Regions from separate parts of the Mycobacterium sp. M23085 genome, predicted to be linked through region 1. Evidence: predicted binding sites of a transcription regulator. Region 1 holds the regulator's gene; each other region holds the start of a gene.

The links. Region 1 encodes LexA, which represses DNA repair genes until DNA is damaged. Its sites were predicted from a motif close to CGAACANNTGTTCG; they were not measured.
Region 2: a site for LexA is predicted at 7,071-7,084, ahead of ACIUM1_RS09525 (error-prone DNA polymerase). Genes of this name have one in related genera too.
Region 3: a site for LexA is predicted at 8,533-8,546, ahead of ACIUM1_RS01470 (HNH endonuclease signature motif containing protein). Genes of this name have one in related genera too.

The regions. Positions count from the first base shown of each region.
Region 1 covers NZ_CP174280.1:1,277,941-1,287,576, reverse strand. The annotation lists gene ACIUM1_RS05600 (hypothetical protein) at 1-313, shown strand, start outside; gene miaA (tRNA (adenosine(37)-N6)-dimethylallyltransferase MiaA) at 322-1,281, shown strand; gene dapF (diaminopimelate epimerase) at 1,286-2,158, shown strand; gene hflX (GTPase HflX) at 2,205-3,638, shown strand; gene ACIUM1_RS05580 (acyl-CoA dehydrogenase family protein) at 3,786-4,946, shown strand; gene ACIUM1_RS05575 (LGFP repeat-containing protein) at 5,434-7,626, shown strand; gene lexA (transcriptional repressor LexA) at 7,645-8,343, opposite strand; gene ACIUM1_RS05565 (LysM peptidoglycan-binding domain-containing protein) at 8,634-9,128, shown strand; gene nrdR (transcriptional regulator NrdR) at 9,245-9,636, shown strand, end outside.
Region 2 covers NZ_CP174280.1:2,113,775-2,123,410, forward strand. The annotation lists gene ACIUM1_RS09505 (ATP-binding protein) at 1-1,684, opposite strand, end outside; gene ACIUM1_RS09510 (class I SAM-dependent methyltransferase) at 1,939-2,544, opposite strand; gene ACIUM1_RS09515 (tRNA (cytidine(34)-2'-O)-methyltransferase) at 2,563-3,027, shown strand; gene ACIUM1_RS09520 (nitroreductase family protein) at 3,052-3,699, opposite strand; gene ACIUM1_RS09525 (error-prone DNA polymerase) at 3,733-7,056, opposite strand; gene ACIUM1_RS09530 (wax ester/triacylglycerol synthase domain-containing protein) at 7,228-8,583, shown strand; gene otsB (trehalose-phosphatase) at 8,624-9,636, shown strand, end outside.
Region 3 covers NZ_CP174280.1:351,720-361,355, reverse strand. The annotation lists gene ACIUM1_RS01520 (YceI family protein) at 1-385, opposite strand, end outside; gene ACIUM1_RS01515 (alcohol dehydrogenase catalytic domain-containing protein) at 398-1,411, opposite strand; gene ACIUM1_RS01510 (cytochrome P450) at 1,430-2,734, opposite strand; gene ACIUM1_RS01505 (hypothetical protein) at 2,982-3,380, shown strand; gene ACIUM1_RS01500 (hypothetical protein) at 3,393-3,683, shown strand; gene ACIUM1_RS01495 (hypothetical protein) at 3,762-3,983, shown strand; gene ACIUM1_RS01490 (IS481 family transposase) at 3,980-4,987, opposite strand; gene ACIUM1_RS01485 (nitronate monooxygenase) at 5,114-6,244, opposite strand; gene ACIUM1_RS01480 (hypothetical protein) at 6,357-6,821, opposite strand; gene ACIUM1_RS01475 (IS110 family transposase) at 7,019-8,239, opposite strand; gene ACIUM1_RS01470 (HNH endonuclease signature motif containing protein) at 8,624-9,636, shown strand, end outside.

The DNA of each region.
Region 1 (9,636 bases):
ACACCTGCGCGCCGAGATCGACCGGCTGCCCGGACAGGTCGGGGTGCTGGTGGTGGCCGACGGCGCGAACACGCTGACAGCGGCCGCCCCGGGTGGACACGAGCCCGCCAACGCCGCCGCGCAGGAGGCCCTGAACGACGCGCTGGCCAGCGGTGATATCGCCGCGTTGCGCGGCCTGCCGCAGCAGATCCTCGGGCGGGTCGCATTCCAGGTGCTGGCCGGCCTGGCCGAGCCCGGGCCCCGATCGGCCAAGGAGCTGTACCGCGGAGCGCCCTACGGGGTGGGTTACTTCGCCGGCGCCTGGCAACTGTGACGGCCGCCGTGCGCCCCCTGGCGATCATCGGACCCACGGGCACCGGCAAGTCACAGCTGGCCCTCGACTTCGCGGAACGGGTCGAGCGGTTCGGCGTCCGCGCCGAGATCGTCAACGCCGACGCGATGCAGCTCTATCGCGGCATGGACATCGGCACCGCCAAGCTGCCCGTCGAGGACCGCCGCGGCATTCCGCATCATCAACTCGACGTCCTGGACGTCACCGAGACCGCGACCGTCGCCCGCTATCAGGGCGCCGCGGCCGCCGACGTGGAGGCGATCGCGGCGCGGGGCGCGCTGCCCATCATCGTGGGCGGCTCGATGCTCTACATCCAGTCGCTGCTCGACGACTGGGCGTTCCCGGCCACCGATCCCGCGGTCCGCGCCCGCTGGGAGCGACGGCTGGCCGAGATCGGAGTGGGGCGGCTGCACGCCGAGCTGGCCCGCCGCGATCCCGCCGCGGCCGCGTCCATCCTGCCCACCGACGCCCGGCGCACGGTGCGGGCCCTCGAAGTGGTCGAGCTGACCGGTCAGCCGTTCGCCGCCTCCGCGCCGCAGATCGGCAAGCCGAGGTGGGACACCGCCATTGTCGGGTTGGACTGCGACACAACCGTTCTCGATGAGCGGCTGGCCCGGCGCACCGACGCGATGTTCGCCCAGGGCCTGGTCGGCGAGGTGATCGCGTTGCTGGACAGGGGCCTGCGTGACGGTGTCACCGCGTCGCGCGCGCTGGGCTACGCGCAGGTGCTGGCGGCGCTGGACGAGAGCGGTCCGGCCGGGCCCGGCGCCGATCGGCTGCGGGACGCGCGCGAGCAGACGTTCGTCGGCACCCGGCGTTACGTTCGGCGCCAGCGGTCCTGGTTTCGCCGGGATCACCGCGTGCAGTGGCTCGATGTCGGCGCGGTGACCGCGGCCGAGGGCGCGGCCCTTGTCGAGGCCGCCGTGCGGGTATGGCGGGAAGTACCCTGAACAGGTGATCTTCGCGAAGGGGCACGGCACCCAGAACGACTTCGTGGTGCTGCCGGACCCGCAGGCCGAGCTGAGCCTGACCGCGGCCCGGGTGGCCGCGCTCTGCGACCGGCGACGCGGCCTCGGCGCCGATGGAGTGCTGCGGGTCACCACGGTGGGCGCGGCGCTGTCGGCCGGCGTGCTCGACCGGGTGCCCGACGGGGTGGCCACCGGCGACTGGTACATGGACTACCGCAACGCCGACGGGTCCGTCGCCCAAATGTGCGGCAACGGCGTGCGGGTCTTCGCGCACTACCTGCGCGCCAGCGGCATGGAATCACGCGACGAATTCGTGGTCGGGTCGCTGGCCGGTCCGCGGCCGGTCACGCTGCACCGCGTCGATGCGACCACGGCCGACATCAGCGTCGACATGGGCAAGGCCAACGCGCTGGGCCCGGGTGAGGCGGTCGTGGGCGGCCGGTGGTTCTCCGGCCTGGCGGTCGATGTGGGCAATCCCCACCTGGCCTGTATGGACCCGCAGCTGACGGCCGAGGCGCTGGCAGCGCTGGACGTGGCCGCGCCGGTGAGCTTCGACGCCGCCCAGTTCCCGGACGGGGTGAACGTCGAGATCCTCACCGCACCGGTCGACGGGGCGGCGCACATGCGCGTGCACGAGCGGGGGGTCGGCGAAACACGCTCGTGCGGCACCGGCACGGTCGCCGCCGCGGTCGCCGCGCTGGCCGGTGCCGGTGCGGCCACCGGCACGCTGACCGTTCGGGTGCCCGGCGGCGAGGTCGTCGTCACCGTCACCGACGCCACCAGCTTCCTGCGAGGACCGTCCGTGCTGGTAGCCAGAGGAGAACTCAGCGGGGAATGGTGGCGCGCACAGCAGCGTTAAATCAGGTGCGCGACATCGTTTTCGCGTGCATCATCGTTTATTGCCTATGACAGAACCTGAATTTCGCGAGCACGCTCCGACAGTCCCGGAGCCCAGCACGGGCGAACTCGCCCTAGAAGATCGGTCAGCGCTGCGTCGTGTCGCCGGCCTGTCCACCGAACTCGCCGACGTATCCGAAGTCGAGTACCGCCAGCTGCGGCTCGAGCGGGTCGTCCTGGTGGGTGTGTGGACCGACGGCACCGCCGCGGACAGCGAGGCCAGCATGGCCGAGCTCGCCGCGCTGGCCGAGACCGCCGGCTCCGAGGTGCTCGAGGGGCTGATCCAGCGCCGCGACAAGCCCGACCCGTCGACCTATATCGGTTCGGGTAAGGCCGCCGAACTGCGCCAAGTGGTGCTGGCGAGCGGCGCCGACACCGTCATCTGCGACGGCGAGCTGTCCCCGGCGCAGCTCACCGCGCTGGAAAAGGCGGTGAAGGTCAAGGTCATCGATCGCACCGCGCTGATCCTCGACATCTTCGCCCAGCACGCCACCAGCCGGGAGGGCAAGGCTCAGGTCGCGCTGGCCCAGATGGAGTACATGCTGCCGCGACTGCGCGGCTGGGGTGAATCGATGTCGCGGCAGGCCGGTGGTCGTGCCGGCGGCAGCGGGGGAGGCGTGGGTCTGCGCGGTCCCGGTGAAACGAAGATCGAGACCGACCGGCGGCGCATCCGCGAGCGGATGGCCAAGCTGCGCCGCGAGATCAAAGACATGAAGCAGGTCCGCGACACCCAACGCAGCCGGCGGGTGCACAGCGACCTGCCCTCGATCGCCATCGTCGGCTACACCAACGCCGGCAAATCGAGCTTGCTCAACGCCCTGACCGGGGCGGGGGTACTGGTGCAGGACGCGTTGTTCGCCACCCTGGAACCCACCACCCGGCGCTCCGAGTTCGATGACGGCCGGCCGTTCGTGCTCACCGACACCGTCGGATTCGTCCGGCACCTGCCCACCCAGCTGGTCGAGGCCTTCCGCTCCACGCTGGAAGAGGTCGTCGACGCCGACCTGTTGGTGCACGTCGTCGACGGCTCCGACGTCAACCCGCTGGCGCAGATCAACGCGGTCCGTCAGGTGGTTTCCGACGTCGTCGCCGACTACGGGTCCGACGGCGACGCGCCGCAGGAGCTGGTGGTGGTGAACAAGGTCGACGCCGCAAGCGATTTGGCGCTGGCCAAGCTTCGTCATGCCCTCCCGGGCGCCATGTTCGTGTCCGCCCGCACCGGCGACGGTATCGACGCCCTGCGCCGCCGGATGGCCGAGCTGGCCGTTCCCGCCGACACCGCCGTCGACGTGGTGATCCCGTACCACCGCGGCGACCTGGTGGCCCGCCTGCACGCCGATGGGCGCGTCCAGCAGGAGGAGCACAACGCCACCGGGACGCGCATCCGGGCCCGGGTTCCGGTGGCCCTGGCCGGCCGGCTGCGCGAGTTCTCCGCCCACTGATCGCGCATCGCCCCTCCTAGCAGGGCACGGTGCCGGCGGCGTGGGGCAGCCCCACAATCCCGACGGGACGCGACCCCGGCGGCTGTCTACCAACCGTCCGGTTGGTATATGTTGGGCTGCAGAAATCCCAGCCGCCGGAGGTCTTCCATGAGCAGCGCCATCAAATATCAGCGCACTCTTTTCGAGTCAGAGCACGACCTGTTCCGTGAGTCCTACCGGGGCTTCCTCGAGCGCCATGTCGCGCCCTACCACGACGAGTGGGAGAAGGCGAAGATCGTCGACCGCGGTGTCTGGCTGGAGGCCGGTAAGCAGGGCTTCCTCGGCATGGCGGTGCCCGAAGAGTACGGCGGTGGCGGCAACCCCGACTTCCGGTACAACACGATCATCACCGAGGAGACCACCGCCGGTCGCTACAGCGGCATCGGTTTCGGCCTGCACAACGACATCGTGGCGCCGTACCTGCTGGCCCTGGCGACCGAGGAGCAGAAGCAGCGCTGGCTGCCGAAATTCTGCACCGGAGAGCTGATCACGGCGATCGCGATGACCGAGCCGGGAACCGGAAGCGACCTGCAGGGCATCAAGACCCGTGCCGTCAAGCAGGGCGACCACTACGTGCTCAACGGCTCAAAGACGTTCATCACCAACGGAATCAACTCCGACCTGGTGATCGTGGTCGCACAGACCGACCCGGAAAAGGGCGCGCAGGGCTTCTCGCTGCTCGCCGTCGAGCGCGGCATGGAGGGCTTCGAGCGCGGGCGCCACTTGGACAAGATCGGGCTGGACGCGCAGGACACGGCCGAGCTGTCGTTCACCGACGTGCACGTGCCGGCCGAAAACCTGTTGGGCCAAGAGGGCATGGGGTTCATCTACCTGATGCAGAACCTGCCGCAGGAACGCATCTCGATCGCCATCATGGCGGCCGCGGCCATGGAGCAGGTGCTCGAGCAAACCCTGCAATACACCAAGGAGCGCAAGGCATTCGGCAAGCCGATCGGCAGCTTCCAAAACAGCCGCTTCGTGCTGGCCGAGCTGGCGACGGAGGCGACCGTGGTCCGCATGATGGTCGACGAGTTCGTCCGCCTGCACCTGGACCACAAGCTGACGGCCGAACAGGCCGCGATGGCCAAGTGGTACGCGACCGAAAAGCAGGTGCACCTGATCGACCGCTGCCTGCAACTGCACGGCGGCTACGGCTACATGCGCGAATACCCCGTTGCCCGTGCCTATCTGGATGCCCGGGTGCAGACCATTTACGGCGGCACAACCGAGATCATGAAGGAAATCATCGGCCGCAGCCTCGGCGTATAGCGTTTCGTTTGCTCGACACCGGCGCGGGCCGCGACTCTATTGTCGGTGAGCGACAAAGCGACCCACCCGCGTCTGCGCGCATCGTCAGGCCCTTGGTCTCGGCTGCCGGTGACTGCCCACGCGCCCCGTCGCAATTCTGCTGTGCGGGTGGGTAGCCGGCGCCGTCACCGAGCCCGCGTTTCGGCCGCCTTTCCGTGCGAAATCTGCAACGCCGCGCGAACGATGCCGCGGCGGATCGTGCGGGGGCCATTGGCAGGCATCATTTCGACATCGGTGTGGTATCCGTTTTTGTAAAATTTGTAATTTGACTTCGCATTGCTTGTTGGCTGGAGCAAAGTTATGCGAGCCCGGCGATGAGGCTGATCGTGCGCGGGTCCATTTTCCGCGCAAGTACCGCCCACTCGCCGGTTATGGCAGGTACGGGCATAGCCGCAGATAGAGCCATATCCGCCGGCTGGAAGGCTTGGTGAAGGTGCAGAGAGGTCACATGCGCAGGCTGATCGGAAGCGCGCTGGTCAGCTTGACGACCACAGCACTGGCCGCCGTGTTGCTGGCCCCGTCCGCGGTCGCGAGTCCGATCGGCGACGCCGAAGCCGCGATGATGGCCGCATGGGATAAGGCCGGCGGCGACACCTCACCGCTGGGCGCCCGCAAGGGCGACGTGTACCCCGTCGGGGACGGTTTCGCGCTGGATTTCGACGGCGGCAAGATGTTCTTCACCCCGGCCACCGGGGCAAAATTCGCCTACGGGCCCGTCCTGGACAAGTACGAGCAGCTCGGTGGGCCGGCCGGCAGCGATCTGGGCTTCCCGACCATTAACGAGGTGCCCGGTCTGTCCGGTCCGGACAGCCGGGTGATCACCTTTTCGGCCAGCGACAAGCCGGTGATTTTCTGGACGCCCGAGCACGGCCCATTCGTGGTGCGCGGCGCCCTCAACACCGCCTGGGACAAGCTGGGCAGCTCGGGCGGGGTGCTCGGCGTGCCGGTCGGCGACGAGACCTACAACGGCGAGGTGTCCTCGCAGAAATTCAGCGGCGGCCAGGTCTCATGGAACCGGCAGACCAAGCAGTTCAGCACCGATCCGCCGGCGCTGGCCGACCAGTTGAAGGGCCTGCAGGTGGCGATCGATCCCACCGCGGCAATCAACACGGCCTGGCGCGCGGCCGGCGGACCCACCGGCCCGTTGGGCGCCAAGCAGGGCGGGCAATATCCCGTCGGCGGCGACGGAATCGCCCAGAACTTCGCCGGCGGCAAGGTGTTCTTCACCCCGGCTACCGGCGCGAACGCCGTCGAGAGCGACATCCTGGCCAAATACGAGTCGCTGGGCGGCCCGGCCGGTAGCGATCTGGGATTCCCCACCACCAACGAAACCGACGGCGGCATCGGGCCGTCCAGCCGGATCGTCACCTTCTCCGCGGCCGACAAGCCGGTCATCTTCTGGACGCCCGATCACGGCGCGTTCGTCGTGCGCGGGGCGATGAAGGCCGCGTGGGACAAGCTGCGCGCCCCGGCCGGCAAACTCGGTGCGCCGGTCGGCGACCAGGCCGTCAACGGCGACATGGTCTCGCAGCAGTTCACCGGCGGCAAGATCTCGTGGAACCGGGCGAAGAACACGTTCAGCACCGAACCGGCCAACCTGGCGCCGCTGCTGTCCGGCCTGCAGGTATCCGGCCAGAACCAGCCGAGCAGTTCGGCCATGCCGGCGCACCCGAAGAAGTTCACCTGGCACTGGTGGTGGCTCATGGCCGCCATTCCGGTGCTGGTGCTGCTCGTGCTGTTGGTGTGGGTGCTCTTCGTCTGGCGCCGGCGCCGGCCGCGGCCCGAGGACGCCGCGGGCTACGCGCCCGGCCACGGCGGGGACTTCGGCGTCGACCCCGACGGACGCTGGGCACACGACGATTCCGACCACGAGGCCGAGCCCTTCGGGCTCAGCGCGCCGCACCAGCCTGAACCGGAACGGGAGGCCGCGCGGGTCGGCTGGCAACGTCAGGTTCCCGCCGAAAGCGACTACGGGTTCGAGGAGGAAGACCCGGACGCCGTCGACACCGATTCCATCCCGGTCGTCTCCGAGGAGATGCTGTCGGAGGCAGAGTATTCCGACGCCGGCGCCGACTACACCGACTACACCGACGCCGTTCCCGAGGTCGCCGAGTCCGAGACCGCCGACGACGCCGCCTACGTCGATGCCGACGACCCGGACGCCGGCTACGCGGAGGAGGAGGTGTACGACGAGGACGAGTACCCCGACGTCGCCGTTCCCCGCACCCCGCCGGACAGCGACGCCGTTACCGGGGCCCTGGAAACCGCTGAGCCGCAGGACGAATACCTCGAGCTGGCGACGCCGGAGCCGGCAGCCGACACCGCGGCGGGAGCCGACGTGGCGGAGGCCGTGGTCGCCGGTGCGGTCGCGGCCGGGACGCCGGCACGAAGCGGCCGGCACGCCGCCGCGGACGCCGAGGACGGCTCGGAGAACGGCCTCGCCGGCCCGGACGGCCGACCCACCATCCACCTGCCGCTCGACGATCCCTACCAGGCGCCCGACGGATACCCGATCAAGGCGAGCGCTCGTTACGGGCTGTACTACACGCCGGACAGCGACCTGTATCAAGACACGCTCGCCGAAATCTGGTTATCGAGCGAAGAGGTCGCGCAGGCCAACGGCTTCACCAGGGCTGATTGACCCGGCCCGCGCCCCCGGTCAGACCTTGCGGATCACCGTGACGACCTTGCCCAGCACGCTCGCGTCGTTGCCGGGGATGGGATCGAACGCCGGGTTGTGCGGCATCAGCCACACCTGACCGCCGGCGCGTTTGAACGTCTTGACGGTGGCCTCGCCGTCGAGCATCGCCGCGACGATGTCGCCGTTGTCGGCCACGTTCTGCTGCCGGACCACCACCCAGTCGCCGTCGCAGATCGCGGCCTCGACCATCGAGTCACCGACCACCTTGAGCAGGAAAAGCGTGCCCTCGCCGACCAATTCGCGCGGCAGGGGGAAGACGTCCTCGACGGCCTCTTCGGCGAGGATGGGCCCGCCGGCCGCGATGCGCCCGAGCACCGGGACGAACGTGGGCTCCGGCAGGGCGTCCGAGCCGGCCACCTCGGTGGCGGGCGCCGCCACCTCCTCGTCGGCACCGCGGACGTCGACCGCGCGCGGGCGGTTGGGGTCGCGGCGCAGGTATCCCTTGCGCTCCAGGGTGCGCAGCTGGTGCGCCACCGATGACGTCGACGTCAGACCGACGGCGTCGCCGATCTCCCGGATGCTCGGCGGATAGCCGCGGCTGGTGACCGAGGTGCGGATGACATTCAAGATGGTGCGCTGCCGTTCGGTCAGCGAGGAGTCCACGGAGTGCAACCGGCCCTCGGGGCCGGCCGATGAAATGTCGTTGCTGTCTCCCATGGCAATGAATGTAGCCGCATCGCGAACAGGAATCAAACATGTGTTCGAGTGGCGTGTCGGCGTCGGATCGCTCGCGGAAAAACCCGAGAACCGGGTGAATCACAAATGTGTAACTCTTCGAAATACCGGGTATTTGAGCCTCGTGACAGTGGTAGAGGCCGACGAACTTGTCGGTGGTGTGATCTAGCGTTTGCTCGTGCGACACGCTTCGCTCAAATGTTCGGGTTTCGAACATATAAGCGATTAGAGTCGAACACACGAGCGAGAGCTAGTTGACCGGAGGAACGAAGATGACAGTCATCCACACGTCTGCGCCGCGTACCAGCAGTCTGCGGCGCCCGATCAACGGGCCCGTTCAGGGCGCTCACTATGGACGGGACGGCCTGGCCCGTTCGCGCAGGCCCGCCCCGTCGCGGCCGGCGGGTGAGGCGACGCGCTACTACGGCACCGGGGTGGCCATGTCCGTCGCCCCGCACCGCCGGCGTGCCACCACCTGGGCGTCGACCATCGGGCTGGCGCTGGCCGCCGGGGCGATCACGCTGTGGCTGGGTCTCGTCGCGAATGTCGGCCAGGCGCTCAACGGCGACTCCGCGAACACGGCGGCTCACGTACCCGACCGGCTCGCGGTCGTCCGCGTCGACGCGGGGGAGTCGCTTCAGGACTTCGCGCACCGGGTGGCACCCAACGCGCCGACCACCCAGGTCGCCGACCGCATCCGCGAACTCAACGATCTGCACTCGTCCAACCTGATGGCCGGCCAGACCCTGATCGCACCGGTGGGCTGACACTTCTTGTGCCAAAACGGCTCTGGGGCGCCCGGCGGCTCCATTAGCCGGTCAAGTCGGGGCGCGGGTACGCTCAAAGTCCTGCGGTACCTTGTCGGCGCGACGAAGGAGCGGTCATGCACTGTCCGTTCTGCCGCCATCCCGACTCCCGGGTGATCGACTCGCGTGAAACCGATGAAGGGCAGGCCATCCGCCGCCGCCGATCCTGTCCCGAGTGCGGACGACGCTTCACCACCGTGGAGACCGCGGTCCTGGCGGTGGTCAAGCGCAGCGGCGTCACCGAACCTTTCAGCAGAGAGAAGGTCATCAGCGGCGTCCGTCGGGCATGCCAGGGGCGCCAGGTCGACGACGATGCGCTGAACCTGCTGGCCCAGCAGGTCGAAGACACCGTGCGCGCCGCGGGTTCGCCGGAGATCCCCAGTCACGAGGTCGGTCTGGCCATCCTGGGGCCGTTGCGCGACCTCGACGAGGTGGCCTACCTGCGGTTCGCCTCGGTGTATCGGTCGTT
Region 2 (9,636 bases), 840 kb from region 1:
TCCGCACCACCACTCCCCCTTGCGGATCTGAGCCACCGCGTGACGCCGAAATCCGCACGGACGTCGTCGGCGGCGAATAGCGCAGGGCGTTGTCGATCAGCTCGGCGAACAGATGAATGGCGCCGCCCGCGGCCGAGCCGATCAGCGCGCACTCGGGCAGCCCGGCGAGTTCGACGCGGCGGTAGTCCTCGACCTCGGACACCGCGGCGTTGATCACCGTGGCCAGCGGCACCGGGTCACGCTGGTCGCGGGCGAGCTGCGCGCCGGCCAGCACCAGCAGGTTGGCGCTGTTGCGGCGCAGCCGCGCGGCCAGGTGGTCGAGCCGGAACAGGCTGTCCAGGCGGTCGGGGTCCTCCTCGTTGCGCTCCAGCCGGTCGATGAGCGCCAGCTGCTGGTCCACCAGCGTGCGGCTGCGCCGCGACATGGTCTCGAACATGTCGTTGACCAGCAGCCGCAACCGCGCCTCGTCGCCGGCCAGCAGCAGGGCCTGGGTGTGCAGCTCGTCGACCGCGTGCGCGACCTGGCCGATCTCCTCGGTGGTGTACACCGGCAGCGGGCTCGGAGTCGGTTCGGCTCCACCGGCCTTGACCCGGGCGATCTCCTCTGCGAGATCGGTGTGGGCGACTTTGAGCGCACCGTCGCGCAGGATGCGCAGCGGCCGCACCAGGGCGCGTGCCACCAGCAGCACGACCCCCAACGCGATCACGATGGCGGCCAGCACCAGGACCATGTCCAGGATCGCCGCGGAGCGCCGCTCGGCGGCCTGGGCGTGCACCGCCTTGGTCACCGAGGCGGTGGCGTTCTTGATGACCTGATCGGCGATGTCGTCGGTGATCTGGATGGAGCGCAGCAGGTCGGGGTTGTCGACCAGCACGCTGGCCGGATCGGACATGATCGCCATCCGGCTCACCATCTGCTGCTGCAGCGTCTTGGCCTCCGGCGATCCGGCGCCCAGCACTTCGCTCATGCCGAACAGCGTCGACGGTTCGGTGCCCGCCAGGGTGGCCATCGAGGTCCGCAACTGCGGCTCGGGAAGCTCGGCCCCGCGGGTGACCAGGATCTTCTGCATCGTCATCTGCCCGCGGGCGCCGACCGCCCGGCTCAGCCCCTGCGCCTGGGCGCGGATCTTCTCGTCGTCGACACGCACCGAGGCGTTGATGACGTCTTCGGCGGTCAGCAGGATCGGCGCATACAGGGTCACCCGCTCCCGCAAACCGAGGCCGGGGTCGGCCGCCTTGTTCACCAGCATCTGCCCGCCGTCGAGCAGGGTGTTCACCCCCGAGCGCACGTCGGCGCTGACGTCGGTGTCGTCCAGCCGGGTCTGCAGTTCGTACTTGCGCGCCTCGTAGTTCTTCTTGGCGCCCTCGACGTCGCGCCCGGTGGAGCTCGCCAGCAGCGCGACGTCCAGCGCCGACATGTACTTGGTGATCACCGGCACCACGTCGGCGCGGGCGGCGGCCAGCCGCAGGCCGGCCGCGTTGGCCATGGCGCCCTGGATGCGCAGCACCCCGAACACCGTCGCCAATACCAGCGGGACCAGCACGATCGCCAGCACCTTCCAGCGCACCGGCCAGTTGCTCAGCGACCAGGCCGGCGGGCGTTTGGCCGGTGCGGGGTCGGCGCCGGTGGTCGGCGCGGGCTCTATGACATCCGCCTCGACCGGTGGGGTCGGGCGGGTGAACATGGTCACGTCATCGCGGCCGCGTGACCGGCCGCTGCGCTGACCCTGAGCGCTGAAAGAAACGATTGGCTCATGAAACTTCCTGCTTTATTTCGCCCGCCCCGCGCCAGATAGACGTGTGCGTGTAGGTGTGGCAATCCGACGAGTATGCCAGCCCGCGGCGCAGGCCACCAGAATCGTTACTGAGTAGACAGGTCCCTCCAAGGTGTCGCCGCCCCCGCGCGGCCGCCCCTGGCAAACACCCGAAGGGCGAAACCTCAGGCGGGCCGAAGGAGCGCGACGAGGAAATCGGAGTCGTCGGTGAACGGCCGCATGTCCCAGGTGGACAGCAGCAGATCCGGCGCGAAGCCCGCATCGACCGCGTCGTGGAGAAAATCGGCGAACTCGTACTCCCGGTAGGCGCCGAAGCCGATCGCGGCCCGGCCGTCGTCCGCGATGTGGGCACGCAGCCGGCTCAACACCTCCACCCGGGTGCTCGGGGCAAGAAACGTCATCACGTTGCCGGCGGACACGATGACATCGAACGGTTCGGTGATGCCGCGGGCGGGCAGGTCCAGCTCGGCGAGGTCGCCGACCAGCCAGCGCGGGCCGGGGTAGTCCTGCTCGGCCGCTTCGATCAGCGCCGGGTCCACGTCCACTCCGACCACCCGGTGACCCGCCTCGGCCAGATAGCCGCCCAACCGTCCGGGCCCGCAGCCGGCGTCGAGGATCCGCGCGCCGCGCGGCGCCATGGCGTCCACGAAACGGGCCTCGCCGGCCAGGTCGTCGCCGGCGCGGGCCATGGCCCGGAAACGCTCGATGTACCACTGCGAATGCCCCGGATCGGCAGCGACCTTCTGCATCCAGATGCTCTGCTCGACCATGCGACCATTATCGGCGTTGTGTTCAAGCTGATGTTCGTGTCCCCGCGGATCCCGCCCAACACCGGCAACGCCATCCGGACGGTGGCCGCGACGGGCTGCGAATTGCATCTGGTCGAACCGATGGGATTCGACCTGTCCGAACCAAAGCTGCGCCGGGCGGGGCTGGACTACCACGACCTCGCGTCGGTCACCGTGCACGCCTCGCTGGGGGCCGCCTGGGCGGCGCTGTCACCGCAGCGGGTGTTCGCGTTCACCTCGCACGCGTCCGCCTCGTTCGCCGACGTGCGGTACCGGGCCGGCGACGTGCTGATGTTCGGTCCCGAACCCACCGGGCTGGACGCCGCGACGCTGGCCGACCCGCACATCAGCGCGCAGGTACGCATCCCGATGCTGGCCGGCCGGCGCTCGCTGAACCTGTCCAACGCCGCCGCGATCGCCGTCTACGAGGCGTGGCGCCAGCACGGCTATCCCGGGGCGATGTAGGGCAGCGACGACAACTGGATGTGGTCACCAGCTGTTCCAATGCGTCACCCGGTCGGCGGGCAGCCGCTTGGCCGGGCGGAAGTCGGTGCCCTTGGTGTAGGCGATCGGGAACAGACCGCCCTGGCTGTATCGGTCATGCGGGATGCCGAGCACCTCGGCGGCCTGCTTCTCGCCGTCGTTCAGCAGGTGCAGCGTGGTCCAGCAGGTGCCCAGGCCGCGGGAGCGCAGCGCCAGGCAGAAGCTCCACACCGCGGGGAACAGCGACGCCCAGAACGACGCGCTCAGCCCCAGCGGAGCCTTCTCCACCCGCCCCTCCAGGCAGGGAATCAGCAGCACCGGCGCCTCGTGCATGTGCTCGGCGAGGTATATCGCGGAGTCCTTGACCTTGGGCATCCGCTCGCCGCGGGTGTCGCCCTCGGGGTACTCGGCCGACGGCAGGCTCAGGTAGCCGCGGGCGTTGGTCAGGTAGATGTCGGCGATCGCCTTCTTCTTCTCGGCGTCCTCGACGAAAACCCATTGCCAGCCTTGCGCATTGGAGCCGGTGGGCGCCTGCAGCGCCAGCTCGAGGCATTCCATCAGGACGTCGCGAGGTACCGGCTTGTCGAAGTCGAGGCGTTTGCGGACCGAGCGGGTGGTGGTGAGCAGTTCGTCGACGGACAGATTGAGGGTCATGTTTTGTCAGACTACCGAGGCGGCCGGGCGGGGTCAGCGGAAGTCGCGGGACTTCGAGCCGACGGACAGGGATATACGGCCCAGCCGCTCGGCGACGACCGTGATTGCGCCGCTGGCGTTTTGGACCTGACCGCGGACCAGCAGCGCCGGTGCCGAGTTCGCCAGCTTGCGATGCCGTGCCCACACCCCCGGCGCGCAGAGCACGTTGACCATCCCGGTCTCGTCCTCGAGATTGATGAACGTGACCCCCTGCGCCGTGCCGGGCCGCTGCCGATGGGTGACCGCGCCCGCGATCAGCACGCGGTCACCGTCGGGCACCGAGCCCAGCTTCTCGGCGGGCACCACCCCCATCGCGTCCAGATCGGCCCGCAGGAACTGCGTCGGATAGCTGTCCGGGGAGACGCCGGTGGCCCACACGTCGGCGGCGGCCAGCTCCAGCTCGCTCATCCCGGGCAGCGCCGGGATGTGTGACGACGACCCCACCCCGGGCAGCCGGTCCGGCCGCTGGGTGGCCGCCGCCCCGGCCGCCCACAACGCCTCGCGCCGGGACATGTCGAAGCAGCCCAGCGCGCCGGCCGTCGCCAGCGCCTCGGTCTGCGGTACCGAGAGCTGCAGCCGGGTCGTCAGGTCTAGCAGGGAAACGAACGGGCCGTTGGCTTTTCGCTCGTCGACCAGTTGTTCAGCCAGGTCGTCGCCAATGTGGCGGACCGCGCCCAGGCCGAGCCGCACCTCGGTGCCCGCGTTCTCGAGCGTGGCGTGCGCCAGGCTGGCGTTGACGTCCGGGCCGTGCACCGTCACGCCGTGCCGGCGCGCATCGGCCACCAGCGACTGCGGCGAGTAGAACCCCATCGGCTGGGCGCGCAGCAGCGCCGCACAGAACGCCGCCGGGTGATGCAGCTTGAACCACGACGAGTAGAACACCAGCGACGCGAAGCTCAGTGCATGGCTTTCCGGGAAACCGAAATTGGCGAAGGCCTCCAGCTTTTCGTAGGTGCGGTCGATCACCTCGTCACCGGCGCCGTGCAGCGTGCGCATGCCCTCGTAGAACCGGCCGCGCAGCCGTCGCATGCGTTCGGTCGAGCGCTTAGACCCCATGGCGCGGCGCAGCTGATCTGCCTCGGCGGCCGAGAATCCGGCGCAGTCGACCGCGAGCTGCATCAACTGCTCCTGAAACAGCGGCACCCCCAGCGTCTTTCGCAGCGCCGGCTCCATCGACGGGTGGTCGTAGACCACCGGGGCCTCACCGTTGCGCCGCCGGATGTAGGGATGCACCGACCCGCCCTGGATGGGGCCGGGGCGGATCAGCGCGACCTCCACCACCAGGTCGTAGAACACCCGCGGCTTCAGCCTCGGCAGGGTCGCCATCTGCGCGCGCGACTCCACCTGGAACACGCCGACGGAGTCGGCACGCGAGAGCATCTCGTACACCGCGGGTTCGGAGAGGTCGAGGCGGGCCAGGTCCACCTCGATCCCCTTGTGCTCGGCCACCAGGTCGATGGCATAGTGCAGCGCCGAGAGCATCCCCAGGCCCAGCAGGTCGAATTTCACCAATCCGATTGCCGCGCAGTCGTCTTTGTCCCATTGCAGGACGCTGCGGTTCTCCATGCGCGCCCATTCCACCGGACACACGTCGGCGATCGGGCGGTCGCAGATCACCATGCCGCCGGAATGAATGCCCATGTGTCGCGGCAGGTTCCGGATCTGGCTCGCCAAATCGACCACCGGTTCGGGGATACCCTCCACGTCGGGTGAGTCGGCAAGCCCGTTCCAGTGGCTGATCTGCTTGCTCCACGCGTCCTGCTGGCCCTGCGAGAAGCCCAGGGCGCGGGCCATGTCACGCACCGCGATCTTTCCCCGGTAGGTGATGACGTTGGCGACCTGGGCGGCGTAGTCGCGGCCGTATTTGTCGTAGACGTACTGGATGACCTTTTCGCGCTGATCGGACTCGATGTCCATGTCGATGTCGGGCGGCCCGTCGCGGGCCGGCGACAGAAAACGCTCGAACAGCAGCTCGTTGGCCACCGGGTCGACGGCGGTGACGCCCAGGGCGTAACAGACCGCGGAGTTGGCCGCCGATCCCCTGCCCTGGCACAGGATATTGTTGTCCCGGCAGAACCGGGCGATGTCGTGCACCACCAGGAAGTAGCCCGGAAAGGTCAGCTGCGCAATGATTTTCAGCTCGTGCTCGATCTGGGCATACGCGCGCGGCGCGTGCTCGGCCGACCCATAGCGGTCGCGCGCACCGGCCATGGTCAATTGCCGCAGCCAGCTGTCCTCGGTGTGCCCGGCGGGCACGTCGAACGGTGGCAGCTGCGGCGCGATGAGGGCCAGTCCGAACGCGCACTGCTCGCCCAGCTCGGCGGCCGCGGTCACCACGTCGGGCCCTCCCACCCGGAGGTGCCCGAACAGCCGGGCCATCTCCTCACCGGAACGCAGGTGCGAACCGCCCAGCGGGGCCAGCCACCCGGCGGCGGCATCCAGGGACTGCCGCGCCCGGATGGCGCCCATCGCCATGGCCAGCCGGCGCCGCGACGGCCCCGCGAAATGCGCGCCGGTGGTGGCGACGACACCGACTCCGAAGCGTGGGGCCAGCGCGGCCAGCGCCGCGTTGCGTTCGTCGTCGAGTGGTTGACCGTGATGGGTCAGTTCGATGCTGACCCGCTGCGCCCCGAACCGGTCCACCAGATCGGCCAGGGCCCGCTCCGCGGCCGCTGGGCCGCCATCGGAAAGGGCTTGGCGGACATGCCCTTTGCGACAGCCCGTCAGGATGTGCCAGTGCCCGCCGGCGGCCTCGGTCAGCGCGTCGATGTCGTAGCGGGGCTTGCCCTTCTGGCCGCCGGCCAGATGCGCCGCGGCCAGTTGCCGCGACAACCGCCGGTAGCCCTCCGCGCCGCGGGCCAGCACCAGCAGGTGCGGGCCGGGCGGGTCCGGCTGCTCGGTGCGGGCACGGGCCCTGACGTCGCCGCCATGGCGGCTCTGCGGCCCTAAAGACAGTTCGGCGCCGAACACGGTGCGCATGTCGAGCTCGGCCGCCGCTTCGGCGAACCGCACCGCCCCGTACAGGCCGTCATGGTCGGTGAGGGCCAGGGCGCGCAGGTCCAGCCGGGCCGCCTCCTCGACCAGCTCCTCGGGCGTGCTCGCCCCGTCCAGGAAGCTGAACGCCGAATGCGCATGCAGTTCGGCGTAGGCGACTGACGAACGAGACGCCCGGCCGTCATCCGGTGCCCGGTACGTCGCGCGCCTGCGCGACAGTGGGCCGTCGGATTCCGGGCCCGCCGACTCCCCGGCATGGCGCGGCTTGCTGTCGAGCACCCGCTCCATTTCCGCCCAGCTCGGCGGCCCGTTGAACCAGCCCATGGCGGCCAGTATATCGAACTGGTGTTCGATTTAATCGCGGGTCGGTACAACCGTTGTTAAACCGATCTTCAACTCTTAAACAAGGTCTTAACGCTGCGGGTACTACCGCGGATCACCGGCTGCACAGACACTGGTACAAGTTCAAAAAAGCGGACTACGGCGGGGGCTGGCATGGCACAGACACTGGACACGGCATATCTTCAAGCCCACGATCCGGACCGGCATGCGAGCCTGGCGATCGGCGCGGTCGCCATCGTCGACGGCACCGCCCCCGACGATAAACGGCTCAAACGCCTTCTGGCCGAACGTATCCAGCCGATCGCACGATGCACGCAGCTGCTCCGGGCGCACCCGCTGAGCCAGGAGTGGATCGACTGCCCGGACTTCGACCTGGCCCAGCACGTGCGCCGGGTGGCCATTCCCCGCCCCGGTGATGAGGCCGAGCTGTCCCGGGCCATCGCCTACGCCCTGGAACGGCCCCTCGATCTGGACCGCCCACCGTGGGAGTGCTGGGTCATCGAGGGCCTGACGGGCAATCGGTGGGCGATCCTGATGAAAACCCATCACGGCCTGCTGGACGGCAACTCGGCCGCCCGCCTGATCAGCCGGCTGTGTGACGACGCCGACGCCGATACCTTTGCCAACAACGCTGCGGGCAAACAGGTTTCGGCACCAGCCGCGGGCAAGCGGGGCTGGGTCGACGCGCTGTGGCGGGCTTCGTCGGCCGCCGGCGAGCTGACCGGCGCCCTGGTCGGCGCGGTGTGGCCGGCCGCGCACACCGAGGCGGTCCGCACCTTGCGGCGCTACAGCACGGTGCGGGTCCCGATCGCCGACGTCGACAGCGTCTGCCGCAAGTTCGGTGTCAGCGCCAACGACGTCGCGCTCGCGGCCATCACCGAGGGCTTCCGCACGGCGCTGCTCGGGCGCGGCGAGCAGCCGCGGGCGGACTCGCTGCGCACCCTGGCGCCGATGCCGGTCCGCTCGGCGATGCTCTCGCACCTGCCCGTCGAGCACGACGACCCGGTGCGGCGGTTGCTGACGGTGCACACCAGGTGGCAGGCCAGTCAAACCACCCAGCCGCGACCGGCCGGCATCGTGGAGTCGGCGATCGGCTTGCTGCCAACGGTGTTGCGCAGCAATGTGTTACAACTGCTCTCCCGCCTTCCGCAGCGCGCCGTCGTCACGCTGGCCACCAATGTGCCCGGGCCGCGCCGTCACCTTCGGATGATGGGCCAGACGCTGGAACGGCTGTTGCCGATCCCGCCGACCGCCACGGCGCTGCACACCGGCGTGGCGGTGTTGAGCTACGGCGACGAACTGGTGTTCGGGATCACCGCCGAACACGGCGACACGTTCGACGTCAAGCAGCTGGCCGCCGGGATCGAGCTGGGCATGGCGCGGCTGGTGGCCCTGGGCGACGATTCCGTGCTGCTGTTCACCGGCCGGCGGCGCAAGCGTTCCGCCCGCCCGGTGCAGCGCCCCGTGCCACCGACGCATCCCTCGGCACCGGGGCACGCGCGCCACTGACCCGAGCCCGGTGGGACCGGCCACCGTGAGAAGGTTGGTCATGGGCAAATCGGGGCCGGTTGTCGTCGACCCGCGCCGCCATGACGCGGTGCTGTTCGACACCGATGGCGCGCTGGGCTCCGCGCTGGCCGGACAACTGCGCGAGGTCGGGGTGGGCATCGCCGTCATTTCGGCGGACGGCCCGGTGCGGGCGGCCGACGGGCTGCGGGTGCGCCCCGGGCGCTGCGTTGTGATCACCGGGGACACCGCGGGTGTCGAGGCCGCGCGCGCCGGCGGGTTCGCGCTGGTGATCGGCGTCGACCCGGGCGGGCGCGCCGACGCGATGCGCGACGCGGGGGCCGACGCGGTGGTCGCCGGCCTGCATGACGTTACCGTGCGGACCGGGGACCTGCGGATGTCGCAGCTGCCCGATGCGACGCGGGCCCTGGCCGACGGGTTGGCCGACCGGCGACCGGCGGTGTTCTTCGACTTCGACGGCACACTGTCGGACATCGTCGACGATCCGGACGCGGCGCGGCCCGTCGCCGGGGCCGCCGAGGCGCTGGAAAGGCTGGCCGCGCGCTGCCCGGTCGCGGTGCTGTCCGGACGCGATCTCGCCGATGTGACGAAACGTGTTGGGGTGCAGGGTATCTGGTATGCGGGAAGCCACGGCTTCGAGCTGACCGCCCCCGACAGCACCCACCACCAGAACGACGACGCGGCCGCCGCCATCCCGGTGGTCGAGCAGGCGGCCGGTCAGCTGCGCGACCAGCTCCGCACGATTCCCGGAATTATGGTGGAGCACAAGCGTTTCGGGGTGGCGGTGCACTACCGCAACGCCGAACGCGACCGCGTCGGCGAGGTGCTGGCCGCGGTGCGCGCCGCGGGCCGCCGCGACCGGCTTCGGGTCACCACCGGCCGCGAGGTCATCGAACTGCGCCCAGACCTGGACTGGGACAAGGGGAAGACGCTGCGCTGGGTGATCGATCATCTGCACCGGGCGGGGTCCGGCTCGCTGACACCGGTCTACCTCGGCGACGACATCACCGACGAGGACGCGTTCGACGCGGTGCG
Region 3 (9,636 bases), 930 kb from region 1:
CTCGCGACACACCCCGGATTTCGAGCACGCCGGTCAGACGGTACCCGTCCTCGACCGGATCAATGACCTCTGCCGTATAGCGAATTTCAGGGAATCGACTGGCAGACAACGACTTCAATGCATTGGACCGCACCAGTGCTTTCTCCGTCCCGGACAGCCCCTTGACGCCGCCTTCACCGCGCAGCACGTCGAACGAATCGACGTCGACCGCAAGCTGCACCCTGACGGGCCGGGAGCCGGCCCAGCTGATGGCGGCGCGCCAACGTGTCATCGCGATGGTGAGGCGATGGCCCATCCGCGCCGCCCTGCCCGAAACGCCGGTGTGCAGCAACAATTCACCGTCAGCCGGGTCGATCTCCCACACCGAGTCTTTGTCGGAAGCCACCAACCGACTGTGTCACATCGTCAAGACGGTGCGGTAGTGCGCCCGGCCCTCGGCCAGGGCCGCGTAGCCCTCGGCGGCTTTTGCCAGCGGCACTTCCTCGATCCACGCTCGCACGCCGGACACGACCGCGAAATGCATTGTGTCCTCGACGTCCTTCGCGGTTCCGGAGGGGTGGCCGACGATGCTGATGCCAGGCGTGATCAGCTGCACCGGGCTGATCGGCAGCGGCTCGGGCGTGACCCCGATGGTGACCAGTTCACCTTGGGGGAGTATGCCGCCGACCGTGTCGGCCATGGCTTTCGAATTACCCGCGGTGGCCAGGACCACCGTCGCTCCGCCGAGGTCCTTCAGCGCCTCGGCGGGGTCGTTGGCTGTGGAGTCGATGTAGTGGTGGGCGCCCAACTTCCGGGCGTCGTCGGCCTTGCCGGCACCGCGGTTGATCGCGATGGTTTCGAAGCCCATCGCCCGGGCGAACTGCACGCCCAGGTGGCCCAGGCCGCCGACACCGAGAATCGCCACCCGATCACCGGGCAACGCCTTGGTATGCCTCAAGGCGTTGTAGGTGGTCACGCCCGCACAACCCAGCGGGGCGGCCTCGACGTCGGAAAGCTCGGCCGGGATGCGGGCCAGCGCGCTCACCGGAACGGTGACAGACTCCGCGTATCCACCGGGATACTGCCAACTCGGCACCTTGCCGTTCTCGCAGTGAATGAACAGGCCCTTACGGCATTGGTCGCAGTGGTAGCAGCATCCACCGAACCAGCCGACCGCGACGCGATCACCGACCGCGAAATCCTCTACGCCGTCCCCGATTTCGGCGACTTTCCCCGCGATTTCATGTCCGGGAGTCAGGGGCCACGACATGCCGGGAAAGCCGCCGTTGACGAAGTGCGCGTCGGTGCCGCAGATGCCGCACGCAGCGACCGTCAGCCGTACCTCGTCGCGACCCGGTGGTTTGGTTTCGGCGTCGACCAGCTCCAAAGCTGCACCTGCGGACGGGACATGGACGGCTCGATGCGTGGGCATGTCGTTAGCTTGTCACCCCTACGCCTGATGCGCGACAGGACAACTCTGAGCACCGTTGGTGTGGTAGTCCACCTGCCAGTGCTTGATCCCATTGAGCCAGCCCGACCTCAGCCGTTCGGGCTTGCCGACCGATTCCAGATCGGGCATGGCGTCGGCGATCGCATTGAACATCAGGTCGATGGTCATCCGCGCCAGGTTGGCTCCGATGCAATAGTGCGCGCCGGTGCCGCCGAATCCGACGTGCGGGTTGGGGTCACGCAGGATGTTGAAGGTGAACGGGTCGTCGAACACTTCCTCGTCGAAATTGGCTGAGCGATAGACCATTACAACGCGCTGGCCCTTTTTGATCTGAACGCCGGACAGCTCGTAGTCCTCCAGCGCGGTCCGCTGGAACGACGTCACAGGGGTGGCCCACCGGACGATCTCGTCGGCCGTTGTGGCGGGACGCTCGCGCTTGTACAGCTCCCACTGGTCGGGGAAGTCGGTGAAGGCCATCATGCCCTGCGTGATGGAGTTGCGAGTGGTCTCGTTGCCGGCCACGGCCAACAGGATGACGAAGAAACCGAACTCGTCATCGGAGAGCTTGTGCCCGTCGACGTCGGCCTCGATCAACTTGGTGACGATGTCTTCCCCGGGGTTCTGCGCCCGGTCGGCGGCCATTTGCATGGCGTAGGTGATCAATTCGACCGAGGCGCCCATCGCGTCGTTGCGCGCGAACTCGGGATCCTGGTCGCCCACCATTTCATTTGACCAGTGGAAGAGCTTCATGCGGTCTTCCTGCGGCACCCCCAGTAATCCGGCGATGGCCTGCAATGGAAGCTCGCAGGAAACCTGCTCGACGAAATCGCCGGAACCCGCGGCGGCCGCTTTCGCGACGATCTGCCGGGCGCGCTGGTTCAGGTCGTCGCGCAACCGCTCGACGGCGCGGGGGGTGAAACCGCGGGAGATGATCTTGCGAAGGTGGGTGTGCTGCGGGGCGTCCATGTTGAGCAGCACGAACTTGCCGGTGTCGCGCTGCTGTTGGATGGTGCCCTCTTTGTAGCGCGGCAGGGCGGTGTTCTGCAGGCTGGAGAACACGTCGCTGCGCAGCGAGATCTCTTTGACATCCTTGTGCTTGGACACCACCCAGAAGCCGCCGTCATCGAAACCGCCCACCCCATTCGGCTGCTCGTTCCACCAGATCGGCGCGGTCCTGCGCAGCTCGGCCAGTTCTTCGACCGGAAGTCGCTCAGCGTGGATATCCGGGTCGGTGAAATCGAAGCCGGGAGGCAGGTTGGGGACCGGCTTGGCAGTTGGCTCGACGGTTGGCTCGACGGTTGGCATTGCCCGCTCCTCGATGACGAAGTGGTCTAGTCGTCCATGTGCAAGGAAACCACTGCCGCACCTTGGTTGGGAAGCATTGAGGCAAGATCGCCGCGGGCGAATTGGAACGTGTTCTTCACCGGCGGATTCGGCCCGCGCAGCGGGTCTACGCCGGCAATCGTTGCGGTACGCCGGAACGGTCTTGTGGCTGACGGTCCGACCGATATGCTTTGGTGCAGGTCACCGGCGACGACAAGCGGGGTAGAAGATGATCCGGCAACTGCTCAGCGCCGCTTCGATAGCGGGCATCACGATCGGTTTGGCACCGTGCGCGGCCGCCGGTTATGACGGCGACGTACCGGGGATGAACTATCAGGCTTCGCTGGGCGCGCCGTGCGACAACTACGAGCGCTTCATCTTCGGGCGGGGGCCCAGCGGACAGGCCGAGGCCTGTCACTTCCCGCCGCCCAATCAGTTCCCCGCGGCCACCACCGGATATTGGGTGGCGTCTTACCCGCTGTATGGCGTCCAGCAGACCGGCGCGAAATGTCCGGGCTCCCAGGCTGCGGCGCAGACCCCGGACGGACTTCCCATGCTGTGCCTGGGAGCTCAGGGGTGGCAGCCCGGATGGTTTACCGGCGCAGGATTTTTCCCACCCAGCGGATGATCGGATGCGGCCATGAAGCGTAGCGAGCCCGGCGAATTGGCGGTGCCCCGCTGGCTGCGTTTCGTGCTGGCCTCAGATCGCGCCGGGTCGGCGTGGTACATCGGCACCGGGTTCTTCTTTGCGCCGGTGCTCGCCGTCCTCTCGCCCTGGCCCGCCGTCACCGCCGCGCTGTGGGGTGCCATCGCTCTGGCCGGTCTCTGGTTGGGATTGCTGGGCATCGCGATGGCCATCGGACTATCCCGAATAATGCGCTCCGGGGCCGAAATTCCCGAAGACTACTGGCGTTCGCTGGTGCACTACTAGGCCGCGACACCGACGAGAAACGGTGCGTGCGCCCGTCTAGAGTCGAAGCGACCGTCCTGCAATAAAAGGAGATTCGAGATGGCCTTCAACCCCAAAGATGCAGTCGACGCGGCGAGGGATATCGCGACCAACGCCGTCGAAAAAGCCTCCGACATCGTCGAACACGCCGGCGACATCATCCGCGGCGACCTCGCCGGCGGCGCCGGCGGCATCGTTCAGAATTCCATCGACATCGGCACCTACGCGTTCGACCGGACGAAGGAAGTGTTCACCGGCCGCGACGAAGCCGACGACGTCTAGCTGTGATGTCCAGGGAGGTTGGTCAGTCGAGTGACTGGTGGCTGGCCTCCGATGGCGGAGTGGGCTCGATGGTGATTATAGAAATGCAGCCAGGCTGGCAACGCGGTGTCGCGCTGTTCGGTTGAGTCATAGAGCCGGGCATAGGCCCAGCCGTCGGCCAAGGTGCGGTGGAATCGCTCGATTTTTCCGTTGGTCTGTGGGCGATAGGGACGGGTCCGCTTGGGGGTGATCTGCAGATCTGCGCAGGCATCACGCCATGCGAAGGATCTGTAGGCAGATCCGTTGTCGGATAGGACTCGCTCGACGGTGACGCCGCGCTCGGTGAACCATGCCACCGCGCGCTGCAGCACGCCTATCGCGGTGGCAGCTTTTTCGTCGGTACAAATCTCGGCGTAGGCCATGCGGGAGTGATCATCAATGACGGTGTGCACGAACGCTGTTCCGATCCTCGGGCGCCAGTTCTTGGCGCGGTCGCCGCGATTACCGGTGCGGTGAGCCGTCTGGGCGGCGTTGTGCTTGCTTTGTTGTCGACTCACGAACTTGTGGCCGCCACCGTCGGGGATGTTGCCGAACTTGGTCACGTCCACGTGAATCAGCGCTCCGGGATGGGCATGCTCATAACGGCGCAGCGGCTCACCGGTAATGCGATCGATGGCCGCCAGGCGGTTGATCCGGCATCGGGTCAGCACTGCGTGCACAGTCGAGGCCGGCATGCCCAGACGACCAGCAATCTGCACGGGACCGTATCGGTGACGCCACCGTATGCCCACGATTAGCCGAACGACCTCAGGACGGGTGCGGGTAGGGCTGGTGCGCGGTCGAGAACTGCGGTCGACCATCCCGGCCACACCTTCGGCACGGAACCGATCGGCCCACTTTTTAGCAGTTCGCGGTGCGACCATGAACATCTTGGCGGCCGCGGCGTAGGTCCAGCCGCCCTCGACGATCAACTGAGCCAGTCTCAACCGAGCACGAGGGGTCAAAGCAGCGTTAGCGTGGGACACGAAGGCCTCCTGGTTGACGAAGCGGTTCCTAGACAGCTCCACTTCACAACCGGAGGCCTTCACCTGTCACACAGGCTCACCGATACCAGACCGGACAACGTCCCTGGACATCACATCTAGCGCGCGTTACACGGAGGCGGCCTCGTTGAGCTCGTCGAGGCGGTTGGTCGCTTCCAGGTACTCCTGCACCCAGCGCTCAATGACGGTTGAGGTCTTTTCCACCTTGGTGAATTGCCCGACGACCTGGCCGACCGGGTTGAACGCCACGTCGACGGACTCGTTGGGGTACCTGTTGGTGGCCCGCACCGCCATGCCGGACACCATGTACTGCAATGGCATTCCGAGCGGCTTCGGGTTTTCCGGCGCTTCCCACGCCTCGGTCCAGTCGTTGCGCAGCATGCGCGCCGGCTTGCCGGTGAACGAGCGACTGCGGACGGTGTCGCGGCTGCCGGCCTTGACGTATGCCTCCTGCTGAACCGGGGTGTTCGAGGACTCCTCAACCATCAGCCACTGCGAACCGGTCCACGCGCCTTGCGCACCGAGCGCCAGCGCGGCCGCGATCTGCTGGCCGCTGCCGATGCCGCCGGCGGCCAGCACCGGAACCGGGGCGACCTCCTTGACCACCTGCGGCCACAGCACGATCGAGCCGACCTCGCCGCAGTGCCCGCCGGCCTCGCCGCCCTGGGCGATGATGATGTCGACGCCCGCGTCGGCATGCTTTCGAGCCTGCGAGGGCGAGCCACACAGCGCGGCCACCTTCAATCCTGCCTCGTGGATGTGCTTGATCATCTCGGCCGGCGGGGTGCCGAGCGCGTTGGCGATCATCTTCACCTTCGGGTGCTTGAGCGCCACCTCGACCTGGGGCGTGGCCGTCGCCTCCGTCCAACCGAGGAGCTGCAGGCTGTCGCCGTCGCTGTCCTCGACCGGTACACCGTGGTCGGCAAGGATCTTCTTTCCGAAGTCGAGGTGCTCCTGTGGCACCATCTTGCGCAGCGTCTCGGCCAGCTCCTCCGCGGACAGGTGTGAGTCCATGCCTTCGTACTTGTTCGGGATCACGATGTCGACGCCGTACGGGTGGTCGCCGATGTTCTCGTCAATCCAGTTGAGTTCGATCTCCAGCTGCTCGGGCGTGAAGCCGACCGCTCCGAGCACGCCGAACCCCCCGGCCTTACTGACCGCCACGACGACGTCGCGGCAGTGCGTGAAGGCGAAGATCGGGAACTCGATGCCGAGTTCATCGCAGATAGGGGTGTGCATTACAACTCCTGGGAGCTCGCCGAATTGGAACGTGTTCTAGTTTAGTACGCGGCCCACTGACGTGGCCAGCGGGTCCTGACCTGCGCCTTAGTACTACGACCCGTCACTGACGTCAGATCGCGACACTGTTCGCCACCCACAGCACGAGAAAGACGAGCATGCAGGCGGCACCGAGCAGATGGTCGCGGAAGACCGACCGCGCCAGACGCGTCTGCTCGGCGGGACTGTCCGCGCGACGGCCGAGTTGTACCGCATCGGGAACCGTGTGCGTCAACGCCAACATGGTCGGAATGCCGGCAAGCGGAGCCGAGGTCACCAGAAGCCAACCGGGGTCGTGTCCGCGCGCCGCCTGCAACACAAGCGTTCCCAATAAGGCGAGCATGACGAGCGCAATCAAGTGGCTCATCGGCCGGGACGTGGTGGTCGCGCGGTGGTAGTACGCCGCGATGGAGGCGAGCACGGACTCGGGCAGTTCAGTCGCGGCGCCGCGGTGGCGCAGAACCTGGACGTCGAAAATCAAGTCCATCCATAAGACGGCGAACAGAAACCCGCCGCAGGCCATGAGCAACGAGGCCATGGCACTCACCCACCTCTGATCCATCCCTGGCACGCGCCGCAGCGCGATGCCGCTTGGACTCATTGTTCTCGGCAGCGCAAGAGGCACCGGACCGCCGGTGGGCGCCGGTGCGCTGTGCCGGTTGAATTTACTTGTGCCACTTTTGTTCCAGTGGTTTCGAGGGTGCGCTTCTTGATGCTCCTATCTGTGTTACGACGTCAAGCGGCGTCGATGTGGTGGGTGTTGAGCCAGTGGCGGTAGTTGGCGGCGAGGGTGTCGTGGCGTTGGACTCCTCGTTCGAGTCGTGAGATGACGGTGGGCCAGACGCCGAGGTGGTGTGCGGCGCTGGTCAGGGTGATGTTGCGGGCTTGCCGTGCTGGTCTGAGATCGCTGTAGTCATCGATGGGGCAGGGTGCGGTGAGGTGTTTGAACATCTCGCGGGCGATGGCGCGTTTGAGTAGTCGCAGGACGTCTTTTTTGGATCGTCCGGCGGCGAGTTGGCGGGCGGCGTAGTCGCGGGTGCGTTCGTCGTGAGACCAGCGGACCAGTGCGATGCGGTGCAGGGCGTTGTTGGCGGCGCGGTCCCCACCGCGCGAGAGCCGATGGCGGGTGATTTTTCCTGAGGAAGCCGGGATCGGTGCGACACCGGCCAGGCGGGCGAAGGCGGCTTCTGAGCGCAGGCGGTCGGTGTTGGTTCCGGCCGTGATGAGCAGCTGTGTGGCGGTGTCGGGGCCGACGCCAAAGGCGGCTCGCAGCGCAGGGTTCAAAGCGCGGGTCATGGTGTCGAGTTGGGTGGTCAGCTCACCGATTTGGTGGTCGAGGAACTCGATGCGCTGGGCCAGGGCTTTGCAGGCGATCAGCACCGCCCCGGCGGTGATGGGGTCGTCGTGGGTGCACGGCTGGGACCGGGCCAAGGCCTCGACTAGGCGCAGGGTGGTGGCGTAGCGGCGGTAGCGCTCCCGCAGCTCTGCTGGCGCGGTGACGAGGAGGTCTTTGATCTGCTGAATGGCCGCGGTGCGGGCCTTAACTGCGCCGCGGCGGGCGATCAGCAGGGCTTTGAGTGCGCCGGTGTTGGGGTCTTTGGGCACGGCCAGGCCGTGGCCGGCCAGCACGGCGCGAGCGGCGCTGTAGGCGTCCAGTGGGTCGGATTTACCCTGGCGACGCCGGGTAGAGCGGTCGGGTCGGTTGACCTCGACAACGTGAATCCCGTTGACCTGCAATGCTTGGGTGAACCCAGCCCCATAGCTGCTCGTGCCCTCGACGCCGGCGATGAACACCTCTCCAAAGCTTTGCGCCCAGCGCCGGGCGACGTAGTAACCGGTCGGGTTGGTGCGAAACTCGGCATCGCCAAGCAGTTGACCGGTGTCGGTGATGGCCGCGAGGTGAATGGTGTCGAGATGAGTATCGACGCCGATGACGACCCGGCGTGGGGATGTCACGATGGTTGGTGTCCTCTCTGTGCAATGAACCGTGCGGTGGGTGACACCCCGGTGGGGCGGGCAGACAAGACATTGACGAGGGAACTGCCAGGCTCCTGATTAGGTCATGCCCGCCGCACTGGGGCTCTCGTGGTGGTGCTTGCCCGCTCGTCGCTGGTGAGACAGATCAATTGGAAGACAACCCAGCAGGGCATCAGTCGGTGCGAGGGTCATCACCAGCAGCGAGCGGGCAAGACCATCCTCACCCGAACCGGCTTAACAGAATCAATGTCGGCAGCCGGGTCGTAGCATTTCGAACATGCGTTCTATTCGTGCGGTGGGCCGGTTGGAGGCACTCGGGTATGAACTGGACAGCCCGTTTGCACGGCCGACTGGGCGGCGCGCATGACTGTGGTGGACCGTGCGCAGATTCAGGACGACGTGGATGCGTTGTGCGCTGTGGTTTCTCGGTTTCAGGAGCATGGCTATGCGGTGTTGACCAATCCGGAACGCTGGAGAATCTTGGCGAAACTCGAATGCGTGACACGCCAGCTGCAGGCGCCCGGTCATCAGCTGATCAATCAGCTTGGCGAGCAAGCGGATTCAAGCGAGTTGGGCGGCACGTTGTGCTGGGCGCTGGCCGAGCGGCTGCACCTGACCCGGGCCGAGGCCGGCCGGCGTATCGCCGAGGCGGCCGATCTGGGGCCGCGCCGGGCGTTGACCGGCCAGCCGTTGGCGCCGGTGTTGCCCGCGACCGCGGCGGCCCAGCGCGCCGGGGCCATCGGGGCCGATCATGTGGCGGTGATCCGGCGGTTTTTCCGCGAGTTGCCCGCCTCGGTCGATCTCAAGACGTGTGTGCACGCCGAACAACAGCTGGCGGCCAAGGCCACCGAATTTCGCTCCGATCAGCTCGCCAAGCTGGCCAAGCGCCTGATGGACTGCCTCAACCCCGACGGCACCTACACCGACGCCGACCGGGCGCGGATGCGCGGGCTGGTGCTGGGCACCCAGCAACCCGACGGCATGACCCGCCTGAGCGGATGGTTGACACCGCAAGCCAGGGCCAGCTGGGAGGCGGTGCTGGCCAAGCTGGCCGCCCCCGGCATGTGCAACCCCGAGGATGACACCCCGACCCTGGACGGCGCCCCGCCCGAAGAGGCGGTGCAGCGCGACAGCCGCAGTACCGCCCAGCGCAACCACGACGGGCTCAACGCCGCGCTGCGCGCGCTGCTGGCCAGCGGAAAACTGGGCCAGCACAACGGATTACCGGCCAGCATCATCGTCACCACCACCCTGGCCGAGCTCGAAGCCGCCGCCGGGACGGGCCTGACCGGCGGCGGCACCCTGCTACCCATGTCCGACGTGATCCGCCTGGCCCGCCACGCCCATCAATATCTGGCCATCTTCGACAAGGGCAA